One region of the Pseudomonas sp. FP2309 genome, then DNA from elsewhere that is predicted to be linked to it. Evidence: riboswitches for the same ligand, from Rfam matches in the RefSeq annotation. Region 1 holds a riboswitch; the other holds the start of a gene.
What was found. Region 1 has a riboswitch for cobalamin ahead of PSH59_RS16985 (ABC transporter substrate-binding protein). Riboswitches for the same ligand answer to the same signal wherever they lie in the genome.
Positions count from the first base shown of each region.

Region 2: another riboswitch for cobalamin. It lies ahead of cobO (cob(I)yrinic acid a,c-diamide adenosyltransferase); the one in region 1 lies ahead of PSH59_RS16985 (ABC transporter substrate-binding protein).

Region 1 is NZ_CP117439.1:3,706,522-3,710,175, forward strand. Features, by position in the region: gene PSH59_RS16975 (hypothetical protein) at 1-384, opposite strand, end outside; gene PSH59_RS16980 (M24 family metallopeptidase) at 619-1,443, opposite strand; cobalamin riboswitch at 1,543-1,737, shown strand; gene PSH59_RS16985 (ABC transporter substrate-binding protein) at 1,852-2,862, shown strand; gene PSH59_RS16990 (iron ABC transporter permease) at 2,859-3,654, shown strand, end outside.
Region 2 is NZ_CP117439.1:4,012,602-4,016,255, reverse strand. Features, by position in the region: gene PSH59_RS18395 (C40 family peptidase) at 1-540, shown strand; gene PSH59_RS18390 (sorbosone dehydrogenase family protein) at 581-1,894, opposite strand; cobalamin riboswitch at 1,994-2,240, shown strand; gene cobO (cob(I)yrinic acid a,c-diamide adenosyltransferase) at 2,319-2,930, shown strand; gene PSH59_RS18380 (cobyrinate a,c-diamide synthase) at 2,927-3,654, shown strand, end outside.

The DNA of each region.
Region 1 (3,654 bases):
GGTTGTGATATAGGCCGCGGTGCGGTCAGTCAGGCGTGCGTTTAACTGGCTGCGGGTGTGGGCATCCAGTGCCTGGGGCGCGGTGGCTATGGTTTGCAGTGTCACGTCGTTCAAACGACTCAACTCATCGCGGTAGGTGTTTACGTATTCGGCACGGGCCGCGTCATGCTGGTGGTTCAAGTCGTACTGCATGGCTTCCAGGTTCTGCTTGTAGAGCGCCCAATAGCCCGCGGGCAGCACGCCACCGTCTTGTTTACGCAATTTGGCAATGCGCGCGTCGTTATCCGGAGCCGGTTGGAGTACGGGCTTGCGCGCAGAAGTGACGACGGGGTCTTGATCAATGATCTGGTCGATCCAGCCCAGCCTTGAAGGGTTCGAGGGCAAAACCTGTCCTAACGGTTCAAGCGGCACTGGCGCAGCAGGTGGGGGTGACGACACTGACTGGGCGCAACCACCCAGCAGTAACAAGGTGCAAAGCCGGGTCAGGACAAGGACGTTGCGAAAAGACATAAGTTCTCCATGAACAAAGGCGAATCGAAAGGGCGCGGCAAATAATATCATTGAGCCATCACTGCGTGTCACCCCATCGCTCAAGCATTCGCAGGGCGGTACAGCGCATCAATCCAGCATCCGGCTAAGCAGCCGGTGCCCATCTGCCGTCACCTCGACCATCGCCGACAACATCACGCCGTCGGCACCGTCCGTGGAGAGCAGGCTCCAAAAGTCCGGTGGCTGATACCTCACACCAACGGTGCCCGCCTTGGCGATCACATACACGTTGAGCACTTGCCCGGGTTGCATCAACGGGCTGTCACCCTCGACCTTGTAACCGAGCACTTGCGGCTTTTGTATGCGCGCCTGCCCCATGGCATAGCCCGCAAACTCACGCACCGCGACGGCATGGCCCGCGTCCAGTTCCTGTTGTATCGCCGCCCCCACATTGGCCAGCCGCTGGCCGCCCTGAACGTGGGCGACTCCGTTGGCCAGCGCACGGCGCGCAGTCATCAGCAATTGGCGTTGCGCCGGGGTGGCATTGGGTGTGGCGAACGTCCAGACCTGGGCAACATGGGCCTGCGCCGATGCCGCGATCAACTCCACTTTTACCAGCGCCGCGTCCGGGAACGGCACATCGGTGGGCGGCGCGGCGCTCACCTGGTTATTCACCGACACCGCCACCGCTGCCGGGTAGCCGCGATAACCGAACATCATCGGCAGCCAGCCGTGCTGTGCGTACTGGTCGAGTAAAAATTCCTGGACCGCAGTGCCGGTGCCGCCCTTGCGGATCAGCGGCGCGACCTTGCGCAACAGGTCACTGGCGACGGGCGCCAGTTTGGCTTCCTCGGCAAGAATGGTTGCGTCATCCAACTGGGCGATGGCGCGGGCCCTGTCGCCGATCGCGTCGGTGTAGCGGGCGAGCGCAGGGTCAGCGGCGTGTGCGCTCATGCAAAACAACAGTGGCACTATTCTCAGACGTATTAACATGGCCTTCCTTGGGTTGGTTATGGACGGACCCAAATTGTACCTCCACCCAGCGCCCAAGATGGACTACCATACCGCGCCGGTTCCCCCACGGGACTAATAGGGAATTCGAAACGCCGCACGCGGCGCCAATCGAAACTGCCCCCGCAACTGTAGGTGCCGAGCCCGCTCCTCAACGCCACTGGACGCCGTCCGGGAAGGCTGGAGCGAGGCGACGACGCATCAGTCAGGAGACCTGCCGGCCCAGCAACATCACTCACCGGCGGGGTGTCCGGGAAGCACATCCTTGCCTGCCTTTATCACGACGCTCGAGGGTGTATTTCCGAATCGTACCTCCCCAGTTCCACGTACGGTTCAAACGGAGATCGCCCCATGCTGCCACGCGTTATTGCCCTGATCACTGGCCTGGCTTTCTGTGCCCTGGCCCAGGCGGCACCCACTGCTTACCCGCTGACGGTAGAAAACTGCGGCAGCACCCTGACCTTCGGGCAGGCCCCCGCGCGCAGCGTGACCATCGGCCAGGCCGCTACCGAAATGCTCTACGCCCTGGGCGTGGGTAATACCGTGGTTGGCACCTCTCTGTGGTTCAACAGCGTGCTGCCGCAGTTCAAGGCGCAGAACGATGGCATCGAGCGCCTGGCCAACAACGAGCCGAGCTTTGAAGCGGTGATCGCCAAGCGCCCGCAATTGGTGGCTGCCGAACTGGAATGGGTGGTGGGCCCGCAAGGCGTGGTGGGTACGCGCGAGCAATTCCACGAGCTGAAGATCCCCACCTACCTGCTGCCCTCCGACTGCGAAAACAAAGACAACCTGGTGGGCGCCGACGGCACGCGACTGGAGCCGTTTCGCATCGACACGCTCTACAAAAGCATCAGCCAACTGGCGCAGATTTTCGACGTACAGGATCGCGGCCAGCAGTTGAACGACGGGCTTAAGGCGCGCCTGGCCCACTCGGTGGCCACTGTGCAGAGCAAAGGCCTCAAGCACGCCAGTGCATTGGTATGGTTCTCCAGCGCCGAGATGGCCAGCGACCCGTACGTGGCCGGTCACAAAGGTGTCCCCGAGTTCATGCTCGAGACCCTCGGCCTGCATAACGTGGTGCAGTCCGATGAAGAATGGCCCGCCGTCGGCTGGGAAACCATCGCCAGGGCCAACCCGACCTTCCTGGTGATCGCCCGCATGGACCGGCGCCGCTACCCCGCCGACGATCATGAAAAGAAACTGGCCTTCCTGCGCAGCGACCCGGTCACGCGCAACATGGACGCGGTCAAACACAATCGCATCATCATCCTCGACGCCCTGGCGCTGCAGGCCAGCATCCGCACGTTCGACGGCCTTGAACAACTGGCGGGCGCCATCGACGGCTACGACCTGCCCCAATGACCCGCACGCTAATAGCCCTGGTCCTGCTGCTGGCCGCCGTACTCGCCGGCGTGGCCATCGGTGAAACCGCCATCGAACCGCAGGTGGTGCTCCAGGTGCTCGCCAATAAACTGTGGAACGCCGGCTACGCACTCGACCCGATTGACGAAGGCGTGGTGTGGAACTATCGCCTGACCCGCGCGCTGGTCGCCGCTGCCTGCGGGGCGGGGTTGGCCACCTGCGGGGTGATTTTGCAGTCGTTGCTGCGTAACCCGTTGGCCGACCCGTACCTGCTGGGCATCAGCGCCGGCGCTTCGACCGGCGCGGTGCTGGTGGCGTTGATGGGCGTAGGCGGCGGGCTGATCTCGCTGTCGGCCGGCGCCTTTGTTGGCGCCATGGCAGCGTTTGCGCTGGTGATTCTGCTGGCGCGGGCCAGCGGTTCCGTGAGCGGCACCGGGCAGATCATCCTGGCGGGCATCGCCGGCTCGCAGTTGTTCAATGCACTTACCGCGTTCCTCATCACCAAATCCGCCAGTTCCGAACAAGCGCGCGGCATCATGTTCTGGCTGCTGGGCAACCTCAGTGGTGTGCGCTGGCCGTCGGTGTGGCTGGCGGTGCCGGTGGCGGTCGCAGGGTTGGCGGTGTGCCTGTGGCACCGGCGCGCGCTGGATGCGTTCACGTTCGGCAGCGACTCGGCGGCGTCCCTGGGCATCCCGGTGCGCCGCGTGCAATTTGTGCTGGTGGGCTGCGCCGCGCTGGTCACCGCGGTGATGGTGTCGATTGTCGGCTCCATCGGTTTTGTCGGCCTGGTGA
Region 2 (3,654 bases), 310 kb from region 1:
ATGTCGACCTCGGCCCGCCTGATTCTAATGCTTTGCGCCGCGCTCCTCAGCGCCTGCGCCAGCCGCACACCGCCGCCCGCACCCGTCGCGGTCAAGCCCAAGCCGGTGTTCAACTATTCCACCCAGAATTTTTCGCCTGTGGCCGAAGACGTACTCTTTCGCGCGCTGGGCCTGGTCGGCACGCCTTATCGCTGGGGCGGCAATACGCCTGACTCCGGTTTTGATTGCAGTGGCCTGATCGGCTTTGTCTACCGCGATGCCGCCGGGATCTCCCTGCCGCGCACCACGCGCGAGCTGATCGTAATGCGCGCCCAGGACGTGAGTGAGCAGAACCTGCAAACCGGCGACCTGTTGTTCTTCGCCACTGGCGGTGGCTCGCAGGTCAGCCATGCCGGGATCTACGTGGGCGAAGGCCGTTTCGTCCACGCGCCGCAAACCGGCGGTACGGTGAAGTTGGACACCTTGTCCAAAGCCTATTGGCAGAATGCCTACCTGAGCGCCAAAAGGGTGCTGCCGGGCAATCTGGCACGCAACCCTTAACGCAACGCTGCAGGAGGGGGTGCGCCCCTCCTGCAGTGGCTCATTTAGCCGCCGACACCCGCCACACTTTATTCCCCACATCATCCGCCACCAGCAAATCCCCCTGCTTGTCGATCACCACGCCTACCGGCCGGCCCATGGCTTTCTCATCCTTGTCGAGGAATCCGGTAAGCACATCCACCGGCTGCCCTTTCGGTTTGCCATTCTCAAACGGCACGAAGATCACCTTATAGCCACTGTGCGGTTTGCGATTCCACGAGCCATGCTGGCCGATAAACGCGCCGTTGCTGAACGCAGCCGGCAGCTTGCTGCCCTCGGCAAAAGTCAGCCCCAACGAAGCGGTATGCGGGCCCACTGCGTAGTCCGGCGCAATTGCCTTTGCCACCAGGACGGGGTCCTGCGGCGTGACGCGCACATCCACGTGTTGGCCGTAATAACTGAACGGCCAGCCGTAGAAGCCGCCGTCTTTGACCGAGGTAATGTAGTCGGGCACCAGGTCGCTGCCGATCTCGTCGCGTTCATTCACCGCCGTCCACAGTTTGCCGCTCTGCGGTTCCCAGGCCATGCCGTTGGGGTTGCGCAGGCCGGAGGCGAAAATCCGGTGCTGGCCGCTGGCGCGGTCGACTTCCCAGATCGCGGCACGCCCCTGTTCCGCCTCCAGGCCGTTCTCGCCGACGTTGCTGTTGGAGCCGACGCTCACGTACAGCTTGCTGCCGTCCTTGCTGGCCACCACGTTTTTTGTCCAGTGGTGATTCAGTGGGCCGCCGGGCAAGTCGACCACCTTGGCGCCCTGAGCCTTGATTTCGGTTTCGCCCGGCTGATACGGGAAGCGCAGCAGTTTGTCCGAGTCGGCCACGTACAGATCGTTGCCGACCAGGGTCATGCCGAACGGCGAGTTGAGGTTTTCCAGGAACACCGTGCGGGTTTCGGCGACGCCATCGTGATCGGCGTCGCGCAGCAGCGTGATGCGGTTCGCGCTCGGCACCCCCGCGCCGGCACGGCCCATGACCTTTTCCATGACCCAGCCGCGCAGGCCCTTAGCGTCATCCGGCTTGGGCGGAGCATTGGTTTCCGCTACCAGCACATCGCCATTGGGCAGCACATACAGCCAGCGCGGGTGGTCCAGGCCCTCGGCGAATGCGGCCACCTGGGTGCCAGCCGCCGCGGTTGGCTTGGCGCCCTCCGGCCAGCCGATGGCTGGCGCGATGTTGACGGTCGGGATCAGTGTCTTGTTCGGCTCCGGCAGCCTGGGCGACGGGCCGGTGCCGTCTGAGACTTGCAGGGTGGAGCTTTCGCCGCAAGCCACGAGGGTGCCGGCGAGCATGATCAGCAGGGCGAGTCTGGTTTTATGCATGGTGTTCTCCTTGATACCTGTAAGGGTAGAGGAGCGCTGCGGTGCGATGGTTCAAGTACTCGTCCAGCTTTCATTGACGCTCCACCCCCAACCCACTAACCTTCGCCGCTTGTTTCAGGTGCTCTGTGACCGATGGGTCGACAGGGTGAAACAGGGAAGCCGGTGAGTGAGCGCACTTGTACACAGTGCCGCCGCAATTCCGGCGCTGCCCCCGCAACGGTAAATGAGTCAAATCGCTGCCTTTTGCCACTGTATCGCGTGCGATATGGGAAGGCGCAGCGTCGGTCCGTTCTCTACAGGACGCCACTCATGAGCCCGGAGACCGGCCTGACTCATTCAACAGCATCACGGTGGGCGATGCTTGGCTGTCTGTTTGTGTTTTTTCCTGCCCGCCGTTTTTGTTCAGCCCCAACGGAGAGCTGCCATGACCGATACCCCCGACCGCGACGAACGCCACCTGGCGCGCATGCTGCGCAAAAAAGCCGTGATCGACGAGCGCATCGCCAACTCCCCCAACGAATGCGGCTTGCTGCTGGTGCTCACCGGCAACGGCAAAGGCAAGAGCAGTTCGGCGTTCGGCATGCTTGCCCGGGCCATTGGGCATGGCATGCAGTGCGGCGTGGTGCAGTTCATCAAGGGGCGCAACAGCACCGGCGAGGAGCTGTTTTTCCGACGTTTCCCCGAGCAAGTACGCTTTCATGTGATGGGCGAAGGTTTCACCTGGGAAACCCAAGACCGCCAACGCGATATCGCCGCCGCCGAGGCTGCCTGGGCCGTGTCGCGCCAATTGCTGCAAGACCCGGCCATCGGCCTGGTGGTGCTGGACGAGTTGAACATCGCCCTCAAGCACGGCTACCTCGACCTTGACCAGGTGCTCAGTGACCTGCAAGCCCGCCCGCCGATGCAGCATGTGGTGGTGACCGGTCGCGGCGCCAAGCCCGAGCTGATCGAAATGGGCGACACCGTCACCGAAATGGGCATGCTCAAGCACGCGTTCCAGGCCGGTATCAAGGCACAGAAGGGCGTCGAACTTTGAATCAGCCCCGTCATTGCCCAGCCGTATTGATCGCCGCACCGGCGTCCGGCCAGGGCAAAACCACCGTCACCGCTGCATTGGCCCGTTTGCACCGCAACCTGGGGCGCAAGGTGCGCGTGTTCAAATGCGGCCCGGACTTTCTGGACCCGATGATCCACGAGCGCGCCAGCGGTGCGCCGGTGTATCAATTGGACATGTGGATGGTGGGCGAGCAGGAAAGTCGCCGTCTGCTGTGGGAAGCGGCGGGAGAGGCCGATCTGATCCTGATCGAAGGCGTGATGGGCCTGTTCGACGGCACCCCGTCCAGCGCTGACTTGGCGCGGCACTTCGGTGTGCCGGTGCTCGGCGTGATCGACGGCACCGCCATGGCCCAGACCTTCGGCGCGCTGGCGTTAGGCCTGGCGCGCTACCAGCCGGACTTGCCGTTTGCCGGCGTCCTGGCCAACCGCGTCGGCACCCTGCGCCATGCACAGTTGCTCGAAGGCAGTCTCACCGAGGGCCTGCGCTGGTATGGCGCATTGTCCCGGGAGACCGGTATCGAGTTGCCCAGCCGTCACCTGGGCCTGGTGCAGGCCAGCGAATTGAATGACCTTGATGTGCGCCTGGACGCCGCCGCCCAAGCCCTGGGCAGCAGTTGCGAAGTGGCGTTGCCACCACCGGTGACCTTCGCCGCGCCGCAGGTGATCGAGGCCGAGCCTTTGCTGGCAGGCGTACGCATCGCCGT